Linked DNA regions of Corallococcus caeni. The protein of the gene in region 1 interacts with the protein of each later gene in a pairwise test. Links are inferred from orthologs where the notes say so. Each region holds a gene or a part of one and is shown on either strand. Other genes may lie near its edges.

What was found.
Region 2: the proteins of AABA78_RS36245 (region 1) and AABA78_RS20765 interact in binary tests that used the Escherichia coli proteins (3 or more experiments, as listed by UniProt). The link is inferred for Corallococcus caeni from one-to-one orthologs.

The regions. Positions count from the first base shown.
Region 1 is NZ_BTTW01000012.1:212,180-218,451, forward strand. The notes cover bases 1,372-4,370. They hold AABA78_RS36245 (TlpA family protein disulfide reductase), read right to left. Parts: upstream 3,152-4,370; coding sequence 2,591-3,151; downstream 1,372-2,590. Other genes in these bases: AABA78_RS36240 (zinc ribbon domain-containing protein), read right to left, coding at 1,372-2,430; AABA78_RS36250 (heme lyase CcmF/NrfE family subunit), read right to left, coding at 3,148-4,370. In the rest of the region: AABA78_RS36230 (tetratricopeptide repeat protein), read right to left, coding at 1-579; AABA78_RS36235 (cytochrome c-type biogenesis protein), read right to left, coding at 583-1,086; more of AABA78_RS36240, read right to left, coding at 1,201-1,371; more of AABA78_RS36250, read right to left, coding at 4,371-5,172; AABA78_RS36255 (cytochrome c maturation protein CcmE), read right to left, coding at 5,169-5,663; AABA78_RS36260 (hypothetical protein), read right to left, coding at 5,668-5,838; cytochrome c biogenesis protein CcsA, read right to left, coding at 5,841-6,272. UniProt on the Escherichia coli protein: Involved in disulfide bond formation. Catalyzes a late, reductive step in the assembly of periplasmic c-type cytochromes, probably the reduction of disulfide bonds of the apocytochrome c to allow covalent linkage with the heme.
Region 2 is NZ_BTTW01000004.1:629,743-635,870, forward strand. What follows is about bases 1,187-4,041. They hold AABA78_RS20765 (protein-disulfide reductase DsbD family protein), read left to right. Parts: upstream 1,187-1,827; coding sequence 1,828-3,255; downstream 3,256-4,041. Other genes in these bases: AABA78_RS20760 (SPFH domain-containing protein), read left to right, coding at 1,187-1,748; AABA78_RS20770 (tRNA-uridine aminocarboxypropyltransferase), read right to left, coding at 3,269-3,859; AABA78_RS20775 (hypothetical protein), read right to left, coding at 3,856-4,041. In the rest of the region: more of AABA78_RS20760, read left to right, coding at 138-1,186; more of AABA78_RS20775, read right to left, coding at 4,042-4,407; AABA78_RS20780 (RNA polymerase sigma factor), read left to right, coding at 4,910-5,491; AABA78_RS20785 (anti-sigma factor family protein), read left to right, coding at 5,488-5,961; AABA78_RS20790 (tetratricopeptide repeat protein), read left to right, coding at 6,110-6,128. UniProt on the Escherichia coli protein: Required to facilitate the formation of correct disulfide bonds in some periplasmic proteins and for the assembly of the periplasmic c-type cytochromes.

The DNA.
Region 1 (6,272 bases):
CGACGCCAGCCGCTGACGCGCCTGCTCCAGCTCGTCGTCCTGCTGGGGCATCTCCTGCTGCTGCTGCTGCATCTGGGCCATGCCCGGCGGCGTCACTCCCGTGCCCATCTGGCCCTCCTCGCGCGGCTTCTGCTCCGACACCAGCAGGTAGCCCAGCCCGCCGAAGAAGACGACCACGCCCGCGCCCCACATCGCGCCCACCATCTGCGGGTTGCGCGACGCCCAGCCCGTGGGCGCTGGCACGTTGCGCGCGGGCGCCTTGTCTCCCGCCGCCTGCCGCTTCTGGTGCTCGTCCTTCGCGCGCAACGCGGCGGCCGCTTCCTTCTCCAGCCGCGCCTTCTCCGCCGTGTAGTGCTCCGCGGTGAAGTGGTGCTTCTCCGCCTCCAGCGTGCGCAGCTGCTCGATGAGCGACTGCGCCCGCTGCGCCAGGTCGTCCACCGTGCCGTCCGCCTTCGGCGACGGGTCCGGCAGTGCGCTCCCCGTCTTCATCTTCATGTAGAGGAGCCACGCGGCCGCCAGCACGAAGGCGACCGACAGGACGATGATTCCGGGCAACCAGTTGGTGGGCTCGGGCTGCATGGCTTAGCGCTCCAGCTCCCGGCGCACGGCCTGGAGATAGGGGTCCGCGTCGTCGGTGGACGGCGCGGGAGTGGAAGGGGAGGGGGCCGGCGCGGCTTCCGCTGGCGCGGCGCCCTCGGGCAGGGGCTGACGCTGCTTCAGGATGACGAAGAGGCCGCCCAGCACCAGCGCGACGGGCCCCAGCCAGACGAACCAGTTGAAGCCCTCCGCGCGCGGCTCCAGCAGCACCCACTCGCCGTAGCGCGCCACGAAGTAGTCGACGATCTCCGTGTCCGTCTTGCCGTCCGCGACCAGCTCGCGCACCTTGTCCAACTGCGCGCGCGCCATGGACGACGGGCTGTCCGCCACCGACAGGCCCTGGCACACCGCGCAGCGCAGCTTCTTCGCCAGCTGCTGCACCCGCGCCTCCTGGACCGGCGCGAGCGGATCACTCGCGGCCTGCTGCGGCGCAAACTGCCCCGTGGCAAGGCTCAGGGCGAGGGTCAACGAGACGAGGACGGCATTCATCGGGGGCTCCAGCGGGGGCCGTCCCTAACTACCGCCCCCTGACGGGTATTGCACAGGGAAACCTGGGCCGCCCGCCCGCCACCCGGGCAGCCCTTCCGTGTGTCGCTGAGAGGCCTAGCTCCGGTAGCCCGAGTCGGGCTCGGTCTCCAGGTCCTGGTCCGGGTCGTAGGGGTCGTCCTCCGGGGGCAGCAACCCTGGCGGCTCGTCGCGGCCCAGCGCGTGGCGCACGGCATGGAAGCCCACCGCCCCCAGGCCGACGAGGAACGCGAACGGCCCCACCGCGAGCTTCACCCCCGCGAGCGCCCAGAGCAGGCTCACGCTCACCGCGCCCACCGGCACCCACCGCAGCAAGGCCGGGCGCTCCACGTCCGGCCGCAGCGCCGCGAGCACGAGCAGCGACAGGAGCGCCAGGAGCGGCAGCTCCGACAGCGGCAGGTCCCAGCCCGAGCGCGACGCGACGCCGCCCCCCTGGCTGTAGAGCGAGTCATCCGAGGGCCGCGTCGTGGGCAGCACGCGCAGCTCCGGCGGCGCGCCACGCACGCTCCCCGGCACCGGCGCGTTGTCCGGCAGGCTCGACCCGTCCGCCATCACCTTCCCCCAGGGAAGGAACAGCGCCACCACGCACACCACCACCCCCGCCAGCGCCAGCACCCGGGGAAAGCCCAGCAGCGAGCGGAGGTCGAAGTCGCGGCCCACGCCGTCCGGCTCCGCGATGACCAGCCGGTACTGCTCCACGGCGATCAGCACCGTCCCCACCGCCCACAGGGGCAGCAGCAGGTTGAAGCCCGACAGGAGCCGCAGCGTCAGGGCCAGGAGCAGCAGCGTGAACGCGGCGGGGACCTCCGGCCGCATCAGCACCAGCGGCACGTGGTCCACCCAGCCCGGCGCGTTGCCGTCGCGGCGCAGCTCGCGCGCGACCAGTGCCACGCTCCCCACGAGCGTCAGCAGCGTGCCCAGCACGCCCACGCTGGGGAAGAAGGGGAGGATGGACAGCACCAGCGAGAACGTCACCAGCCCCACGCCCACCACGCTCTGCGAGTGGCCCGGCACGTCCTTCAGCCAGCGCGGGCCGGTGTACGGATCCTCGTACGCGTCCGGCGGAGGCTGCGCCCTGGCGCCACGCGGAGGCGCGGCGCCGGCGCGGCCCTGCTGCCGGGCGTCCTCCTCCTCATCCAAAATCTCCGCCGCATAGGCCGGCTCGCTCATGGGGCGGCTGGGGCGCTGGCTCTTCGCGCTGCTGGCACGCGGCGGCGGGGCCGGGCGGGCCGGCATCTTCGCGCCGCAGTTCTCGCAGTAACTCAAGCGGACGTCCGCCGCGCTCTCACCGCACTCGGGGCACTGCATGGGGAGCCCACCTCGCTGGCGCAGGGGAGGGGGAGGCCCCTGCGAACGACGCCGACAGCAGGGACTTACTACGGATTCCAGGCCCCCCGCGAGGCGGCCCCGGGGATGCGGCTCCGACGCCGGCTCCCGGGTGCCTGCCTTCCAAGCGGGCGGCGTTGACTCAGGGCTGCCGCGCGGCTTCCGCGGTGGGGCCGGCCACGGGCTGGTTCAGCTCCTTCACCCGGGTGGCCAGCGTCTGCGGATCAATGGGACCCACGTGCTTGCCGCGGATGATGCCCTGCGCGTCGATGAAGTACGTCTCCGGCACGCCCGCGACGCCGTAGTCCACCGCCATGCGCGAGCGCTCGTCCATCAGCTGCGGGAAGCTGGCGCCCATGCGGCGCAGGAAGTCGAGCGCGTTGGGCTCCGTGTCCTCGAAGACGACGCCCATGAACACGGCCTGGGCGCCCAGCTCGCGCGCGCCCCACTCGAGCACCGGGTGCTCGTACTTGCAGGGGCCACACCACGACGCCCAGAAGTTGATGACCACCGGGCGGCCCTTGAGGTCCGCGAGCTTCACGGGGTCGCCGCCGTCCAGCGGCTTGAGCACGAAGTCCGGCGCGGGCGCGCCCTTCAACATGAAGGGCACCTCGTGCGGGTCGCGCCCGAAGCCCTGGAAGAGGACGAAGAGCAGCGCCGCCCCGACGGCGGTGAACACCAGGGGAAGCCGCCAGCGCTTCATGCCGCACCCCGCTCGGCGTCCGTGCCCGGCAGGGGAGGCGCCGCGCCCACCGGCGCCGCGTCCGTGCGCAGCACCGCCGCCCGGCGGGAAGGCCATACGGCGATGAGCGTGCCCAGCAGCAGCAGCGGCAGGCTGTACCAGATCCATCCCACCAGCGGGAACACCCAGACGTTGAAGCTCGCCGTGCCCGTCGTCTCGCTGAAGGCCATCAGCGACACGTACAGGTCCTCCTTCGGCGACTCACGCACCGCGGGCGTGCCCACGGGGTCCGTGCTGCGCTCGTAGTAGTTCATGCGCGGGCGCAGCTCCGACACCTTGCCGTTGGGCGCCGTGACTTCCAGGCGCGCGGCGACGAAGGTGCGGTGGGGCTCCTCGCCGCTGGACAGGCCCACGTACTTCAGCTGGTAGCCGTCCAGCATCATCGTGCCGTCCTTCTTCAGCGTGCCGGACGTGTGCTTCACGTACGCGCTGGAGGCCGCCACGGCGACGATGATGAGCACGATGCCCAGGTGCACCACGTAGCCGCCGAAGCGCCGGCGCGCCTTGCCCGTCGCGGTGGTCAGCGCGGTGACGAAGCCTTCCTTGCGCTCCGTCATGCGCACGCGCACCGGCACCGCCAGCTCGCGCAGCGTGATGACGGTGACGAAGCCGCCCAGGCCGAACGTGAGCAGCGGGTACACGCCGCGGAGGCCCGCCGCGTAGCAGGCGATGGTGACGACGATGCCCACCGCCGCGGGGATGAGGAACTGCCGGCGCAGCGCGGCCTTGTCCGGCGTGCCCCAGGGCAGCACCGGGCCCACGCCCATGAGGAAGAGCACCGCGATGCCGCCCGGCACCGCCATCTTGTTGAAGTACGGCTCGCCCACGCTCACGCGGATGCCGCGCACGGCCTCCGACACCAGCGGGTAGAGCGTGCCCAGCAGCACCGTGAAGGTGATGGCCACGAACACCAGGTTGTTCACCAGGATGCTCGCCTCGCGCGACACCAGCGACGTGAGCCGGCCCTCCGGCGCCAGCAGGTGGCCGCGCGTGGCCAGCAGGCCAATGCACACCACCAGCAGGATGGCGATGAACACCAGGAACGTGGGCCCGATGTCCGACTGGGTGAACGAGTGCACCGAGTTGAAGATGCCGGAGCGGGTCATGAACGTGCCCAGGATGGTGAGCACGAACGACGCCAGCGCGAGGCTCAGCGTCCACAGCTTCAGCATCCGCTTGCGCTCCTGCACCATGGTGGAGTGCATGAACGCCGTCGCGGTCAGCCACGGCAGGAAGGACGCGTTCTCCACCGGGTCCCACGCCCAGTAGCCGCCCCAGCCCAGCACCGCGTACGCCCACCAGGACCCCAGCACGATGCCCAGCGTGAGGAACATCCACGCGATGAGCGTCCAGCGCCGCAGGGGCGCCATCCACGCTTCACCAATCTCCCCGCGCAAGAGGCCCGCCACGGCGACGCCGAAGGGCACCGTCATGCCCACGTAGCCCGCGTACAGCATGGGCGGGTGGATGATCATCAGGAAGTGGTTCTGCAGGAGCGGGTTGGGCCCCGGGCCGTCCGCCGGCACCGGCGACACGGCGCCCCAGGGGTTGGCCGGGCCCGCGATGAGGAAGGCGAAGAAGACGCCCACGGCCAGCATGGTGCCCAGCGCCAGCTGCATGTAGCGCGCGTGCTCCTTGCGGTGCACGAAGGCGAACGCCGCCACGTACACGCCCATGATGAGGCCCCAGAAGAGGATGGACCCCTCCAGCGCGCTCCACAGCGACACGATGGTGTAGATGAGCGGCGTCGCGCGGCTGCCCACCTGGGCCACGTACTTCACGCTGAAGTCGTGGTTGATGAGCGCTTCCACCATCACCAGGTTGCTGCCCACCATGCACGCGGCGAAGCCCCACACCGCGCGCAGCACCCAGGGGTAGCTGGCGTCGTTGCGGCGCATGCCGCCCACCAGCCCCAGGATCGCGCCGAACGCCGCGAAGGCCAGGCCCGCGAGGACCAGCCCATAGCCCAGCATTCCGTTCACGGCGCCCCCGGCGGCGTCACGGTGGCGGTGGTGGCGCCCTCGGCCAGCGTGTCCTGCCACTTGCGCGGGGACTCGCCCTCCTTGGGAGCGCGGTACTCGTTGGAGTGGTTCACCATCAGCCGGTTGGACGTGAAGACGCCGGACTTGTCGTAGGTGCCCTCCACCACGACGCCGATCTTCTCGCGGAACATCTGCGGGGGCGTCTCCAGCGAGCGCACGTGCACGCTCTTCGCGTCCGCGCTCGGGCCGTCCGCCACGCGGAAGTCCAGCGTGGTGTGGCCCTCGTTCCACTGAATGCTGCCCGGCTGCACCACGCCGCCCAGGCGGATGGTGGCCGTGTAGGCCTTGTCGCCGTTGGAGATCAGCTCCGACGGGCTCCAGTAATAGACGAGGTTGTCGCCGATGTTGCCGAAGGCGATGAAGCCAAGGCCGGCGCCGGCGAAGAGCAGGGCTCCCAGCGCGATGAGACGGTTGCGGTTGACGGGCGTCATGGGCTCACTCCTTCGAAGCGGCGGCGGCGCGCGGACGGCGCGCCCAGAGGGACACCGAGTAGAGCACGAAGGCGGCCACGGAGATGCCGTAGCACGCGCCCACGTACCCCCAACCACCCTGGACACGGCCACTGCCCACCTGGGCCAGCAGCATCAGCGACGTCAGCGAGGTCATGTTCAGGCCACCTTCGAGGAATGGGTCGCGCGCAGCGCGGGGTCGTCCGTGGGCAGCGCCTCCGGCAGCGCCACCTCCGCCTGCCGCTCCGCGAGCGCGATGCGGTAGCGGTGCACCATGAAGACGATGAGCAGCGCCAGCATGCCGAACGCCGACACGCGCAGGGGCAGCACCATCTGCGGGTCCACCGTCTTGGGGCTGGACTGCACCTGGTGGAGGCTGCGCCACCAGCGCACGGAGAACCACACGATGGGCAGGTTGATGGCCCCGATGATGGCCACCACCGCGCTCCACACCGCGCGCTTCTCCGGGTCCTCCACGAAGCGCCGCAGCACCAGGTAGCCCGTGTAGGACACCAGCAGGATGGCCTCCGACGTCAGGCGCGGGTCCCAGGACCAGTACACGCCCCAGGTGGGGCGGCCCCAGATGGAGCC
Region 2 (6,128 bases), on another replicon or contig:
GTGGAGCACTCCGGCCGCGCCGGGTTGGAGCGGGGTGGTCCGAAACGGCGCTTCGCGCGCCCATAAGTGCCCGTTTCGTGGCCCCGGGGGAGGTGGCCGGGCGCCTGCACTGGAGCGGACGCGGAGGGTGCCAACGCATGAGCGCCAACGCGAAGTCGCAGGCCCGGAACCACGCCCAGGACACGCAGCAGGACATGGGGCGGCCGTCGCTGATCCGCCTGGAGGGGGGCCTGGAGCGCTCCCGCTACTCGGACGGGTGGCGGGCGGGCAAGCCCGCGGAGGACCCGGACAAGGTGAAGAAGTGGGGGCTCATCACCGCGCGGCCCAGCGAGTTCCTCATCCACATGCGCCGCGGGCGCGTGCGCGAGGTGAGCGGCCAGGGCGCCAGCTGCTTCAAGCTGCCGGGGGACTCGGTGGCCATCGTGCCCACCAGCATCCAGCGGCTCCAGTTCACCGCAGATCAGGTGACCAGTGAGAAGGTGGGCGTCGCGGTGACGGGCCTGGCGGTGTACCGCATCGCGGATCCGCTGATTGCCTTCCGGATGCTCAACTTCAGCTACCCGGAGCGCGCGCAGGAGAAGCTGGCGGAGCTGCTCGGGGAGATGTTCGTGGGCGCGGCCCGGCGCCTGGTGGCGAACCTCTCCGTGGAGGAGTGCCTCAGCCGGCGCAAGGAGGGCATCGCGGAGGAGCTGATGCGCGAGATCGCCCCCGTGCTCTCCGGGCGGGGCAGGCTGGAGGACCGCACGGACTCCGGCTGGGGCGTGCTGCTGGACACGATTGAAATCCAGGACGTGCGCGTCCTGTCCTCGGCCGTCTTCGAGCACATGCAGGCCCGCTTCCGCCGCGAACAGGAGCGGCAGGCGCGCGAGGCGGAGCTGGCCAAGGAGCGCTTCGTGCGGCGCGAGGAGACGGAGGCCGAGCGCGTGCTCAACCTACAGAAGCTCGCCGCGCGCGAGGAGGTCCGCCAGCGCACCCAGGCCACGGACGAGCAGGCGCGGCTGGAGCAGCTCGCGGTGGAGGCGCGGCTCGCGCAGGCGAAGATGGAGCAGGTGCGCCAGCAACAGGCGGAGCGCACGTCCGTGGAGCGCGAGGTGGCGCTCGCGAAGCTGACCGCGCAGGAGGAGGTCCGCACGCGGACCCAGGTCCTGAAGGAGCAGGCCCGCCTGGAGGCGCTGGCCACGGACGCGCGGCTGGAGGAGGCGCGGCTCACCAGCGAACGGCAGCTCGCGTACAACCGCGCCCAGGGGGAATTGGAGCAGCTGCGCTGGGAGCAGGAGGCGGAGGCCGCCAAGGCGCAGGTGGAGCTGGAGCGGCTGCGCCGTCAGCAGGAGGCGGAGGCCGCGCGTCACGAGGTGCAGCTCGCCGAGGCCCGGCAGGAGGCCGAGCAGCTGTCCGCCCGGCTCCAGGTGCTGCTGGCGAAGCAGTCCATCGCGGAGGCGGAGACCGGCATCGCGGAGCTGGAGCTGCGGCGCACCCGGGCGCAGCAGGGGCTGGAGATGGAGCGCGCGAAGGCGCTGCGCGACATCGAGAACTCGGTGAGCCCGGAGGTCATCCAGCTGACGTTGGCGCGGCAGCTGCCGCAGGTGGCGGCGGCCTTCCAGCAGCAGATGGGCGAGGTGCACGTGACGGCGGTGGATGGAGCGAACCCCTTTGGCTACATCGCCGCCGCCGTGGAGGGCGTGATGGGGCTGGCGCGCTCCGCGGGCCTGAAGGTGCCTGCCTCCCCTGCTCAGGTGCCGGTGGGGTAGCCGCGTCCCCGGCCTCCGCATATAGAAGGACCCGCTCCGGAGCCTTCCGGAGCCGGACGCGCGGAGGCGGAAGGCACGCATGGACACGAAGAAGCTGACGCTGGCGGCGGTGGTGGCGGGAGTGGCGGTGGCGGTGGTGCCGTGGCTGTTGCCCACGGGGCCGAGCGCCGGGCTGGACGCGGCCCGGTTCCTGGAGTCCGGCAGCCTCGCGTGGGGCGCGCTGGTGGTGTTCGCCGGCGGCCTGCTCACCGCGATGACGCCGTGCGTGTACCCGCTCATCCCCATCACCGTGTCGGTGTTCGGCGCGCGGAAGGCGGAGGGGCGGGGCCGCTCGCTGGCGCTGACGTCGTCGTACATCGTGGGCATGGGCGTGGTGTTCAGCGCGCTGGGCATCCTGGCGGCGAAGACGGGCCAGGCCTTCGGCTCCATGCTGGGCAGCCCCCCCGTGGTGATGGGGCTGGCGCTGTTCCTGCTGCTGCTGGCCTCGTCGATGTTCGGCGCGTTCGAATTGGCGCTGCCGTCATCCATGCAGACGAAGTTGAGCAACGTGGGCGGCGCGGGCCTGGCGGGCGCGTTCGTGATGGGCAGCGTGTCCGGGTTCCTGGCGGCGCCGTGCACGGGGCCGGTGCTCACGGGCCTCCTGGCCTTCGTGGCGAAGTCCGCCAACACGACGCTGGGCGCGACGCTGCTGTTCATCTACGCGCTGGGCATCGGCGTGCCGTTCTTCCTCATCGGCGTGTTCACCGTGCGCCTGCCACGCGGCGGCGTGTGGATGGAGTGGGTGAAGAGCGTGCTGGGCATCATGCTGGTGGCGCTCGCGTTCTCGTACCTGAAGGACGCGTTCCCCTGGGCGCGCGACACCGTGAAGGCGCTGGGCGCGCAGGTGGGGCAGGTGCCCGGCGCGGTGGTGGCCGCGGTGCTGGTGACGGTGGGCGTCCTGGTGGGCGCGGTGCACCGCTCGTTCAAGGAGGGGCCGCGCGAGTTCGGCTTCAAGGCGCTGGGTGTGGCGCTGGTGGTGGGCGCGCTGGTGGTGCGCGGCGGCGCGCTGGACGCACGGCCCACGGGTGAGCTGTGGGTGCGCCTGGGGCTGCAGGAGCACCCGGTGGCGCCGTCCTGGCAGTGGCACCACGTGATGCCGGCGAAGACGGCGACGTTCGACGCGAGCCAGTTCGAGCAGGTGCTCGCGGCGGCGAAGAAGGAGGGCCGTCCGGTGCTCATCGACTTCTTCGCGGACTGGTGCGCGGCCTGCAAGGAGCTGGACCGGCTGACGTACCCGTCCTCGGAGGTCATCTCCCAGGCGCAGGACAGCCGCTTCCTCACCATCAAGATCGACGCGACGAACAGCGAGGACCACCTGGACGCGCTGATGGAGAAGCTGGGCGTGGAGGGCCTGCCCACGGTGGCCTTCGTGAACCCGGACGGCACGGTGCTGACGAAGCCGCGCGTGACGGGCTTCCTGGAGCCCGTGCCCTTCGCGGCGGAGATGCAGAAGGTGGTCCTCCAGTAGGGGCCACCGCCCGCTAGAGGTAGTTCTCCCAGCCCAGCCGGCCCCGGCTCGCGAGCACCCGCTCGATCATCAGCTCGTGCAGCGTGAGGAGCGGCTTCGCCAGGTCCTCTCCCTCCAGCCGCGCGAGCGCGCCGGCCATGGCCTCCAGCGTGGACATCCCGTCCGGGTGCGGCGGCTTGCGCAGCCGGCGCGTGTCCGGCGCGGGCGGCGGCAGCCTCAGGCCCGGCAGCCGGCGCAGGGCGGGGACGCGCTGCACCATGCGCCGCGCCTGCGCCCAGCTCCCGTCGATGACGACCAGCCGCTTCGGCGGTGGCCCTTCCGCCTCCGGCGCGTCGGGGAACAGGAGCCACGTGTCCGGCGTGTCCAGCACCGACGCGTCGAAGGGCGCCCCGGGCGCGCCATAGGAGACGATGTGGCAGCGGGGCAGCGCCAGCGCCGCGATGCGCGCCGTGTTGGTGCTCTTCTGCGACTCCTTGTTGTGCCGGATGATCAGCAGCTCCGTGCGCGTGGGGATGACGGGCACGTCCGCGCACAGGCACAGGGCCGTGGGCAGGTAGCACCGCTCGCAGCGGCCGGACAGGTCCTCCGGGGTGCTGGACCTCATTTCGCCGCGGTGCGGTAGCGCTCCATCAGGGTCCGCGCCTCGCGCAGCTTCTCCTCGACGAAGCGGTCATCCGCGTCCGGCTCGTATTCGGCGTCCGGCGGATCCAACTGGAAGAGGGCGGACAGGCTCGCGGGGGCGACCTCCAGCCACTCGGACGTGCGGGTGAGCGCGGCCTGCCGGCGCCCGGCGAAGGTCTCCGGCCCGTCCTCCGGGCCGCAGCGGCAGATGCGCGCGGAGTCCCCGGACACGTCCACGTAGAGCCCCAGCACCTCCGCGTCCACCTCCGCCGCCAGGGCGCAGGTGGCCTCGCTGACGTAGGCCGCCATGGCCTGCGCCGCGGAGCGCTCCGTCAGCGAACGCACCAGGTAGACCTGCCACCCGGCCTCCGTGAGCGCCCCGGCCTCGCTCAGCGGGGCCAGCTCCGCCGGAGGCGCCTGGATGCGCGACAACAGCCGGCGCACGGGCACCTCCAGCCGCTCGAGCCGGGCGTTGGACGCGGGGCAGAAGAAGACCACGCGGTACTCTCGGCTGTCGGCGGCGGTTTCCATGGGCATACGGCGTGGCCCAAGAGGACCAAAGGACTCCCCAGGCATGCAAGGGGGGAGTTTCGCTCCGGGACGCTTCCCCGGGCGCCCGGGAGGCCTCCTCCGGGCCCGGAACGCGACCCGGCGGCCGGTATCCCCCCACCTGACGCACCAGGAGGGCCCGCCTCGCGACGCCTGCCCCGTGCCCTCATGACGCATCCCCGTGTTCACGAAAACGCCCCGGCCGCCTCCCACCGCTGGGGCATGCTGCGCCCCATTTTCCACGCCTTTTCCCCGCCTGGGCGGGGCACGCCCCACCCGGAGGCACGACACACCCATGGAGAGGAATTGAAACGGGGAGTGCCGGGATGTCTGTCTATTCCATGCAAGGAATTGGCGTCTGCTTGAAGTGTTCCAGCCGCACTGGTCGCCGTGCTGCGGGAAGAATCGCGACAGCGTTTGTCGCATCCGTGAGAAAAAAAGAATCCGGCCCTTGGCGTTCTCTGGAGGGAAGGGAGGCGGTCGCATGGTGCCAGGGAGGGAGGAGCCGCCAGTCCGGGAGGGCTCTGGAGGGGAGTTCGCCGCATTCGCGATCCGCCATCAGCCGGTGCTGGTCGCCATCGCGCGCAATGTCTGTGGCAGGAGTGCCAGTGATTGCGACGACCTGGTGCAGGACGTGCTCTTGCGCGCGCTGCTGCAATGGGAGCGGCTCAAGCGGTGGCCGGAGCCCGCGCGCCGCGCGTGGCTGGTGCGCGTGCTGCACAACCGGTTCCTGGACCAGTGCCGCCGCCAGGGCGCGGAGACGGACCGCCGGGTGGACCTGCACAACGTGCACATGCTCTTCGAGGATCCGGAGGACGCGCCGGAGCCCGAGCAGTGGGAATGCGTCACGGAGGACGAGCTGCGCCAGGCCGTGGCGCGGCTCAACGAGAAGCTGCGCCAGGCGTTCGAACTGCATGCGCGGGGCCTGCGCCACGCGGAGATCGCCCGGCGGATGAACACCCCCAGCGCGGGAACGGTGGGCACGTGGCTCTTCCACGCCCGCCGCCGCCTCAAGGCCATGCTCCACGACACCGCGGAACGCCGCCGCCAGGAGAGGGAACGATGAGCACCGCGTGTGAGGACCTCCAGCCCTTCCTGGATGGAAGCCTGTCCGCCGACGACCAGCGCCGCGTCCGCGGCCACCTGGCCGGCTGTGACGTCTGCGCCCGGCGCTTCCACGACCTCCTGCAGCTGGAGATGCTCGCGCGGCTGGCGCTGGAGGACGCGGCGGAGAGCGAGCGCTGGGTGTCCGCCCGTCAGGCCCGCGAGACGCTGCCCGGGTCCTGGGACGACGCCGTGCCGGAGCGCTGGCCGGGGGACGTGCTCGCCACGGAGGTGCCCCCTCCGCCCGAGCGAGAGGGCCGCGCGTGGCACCAGGGCGCGCGCCGCTTCCGCCGCCGCTGCCCGGGGTGCGCCAACTGCTGCCCCTGGTTCTCGAAGACGGAGGCCGTGGAGGCCGTCAGCGCGCCGCGTCTCCCGTGCCCGCGCTCCAGCCGCTCCGGTGGGACGCTGCTGCGCCCCCGCTCGCGGCGCTGAGGAAGGGCTCCGGCCGCCTGCTCCTCCCTGGGGGGCAGGCAGGGGAGCTGGCGCCGGGACGCTGGGAGCGGAATCCACCAAGGATTGCTTCCGCTCGCGTTTCGCAAGGGACGGGAGGCGGCCGCGTGACTCCGGGCCCTGACGCTTGATGGATCTCTGGTGCAAGA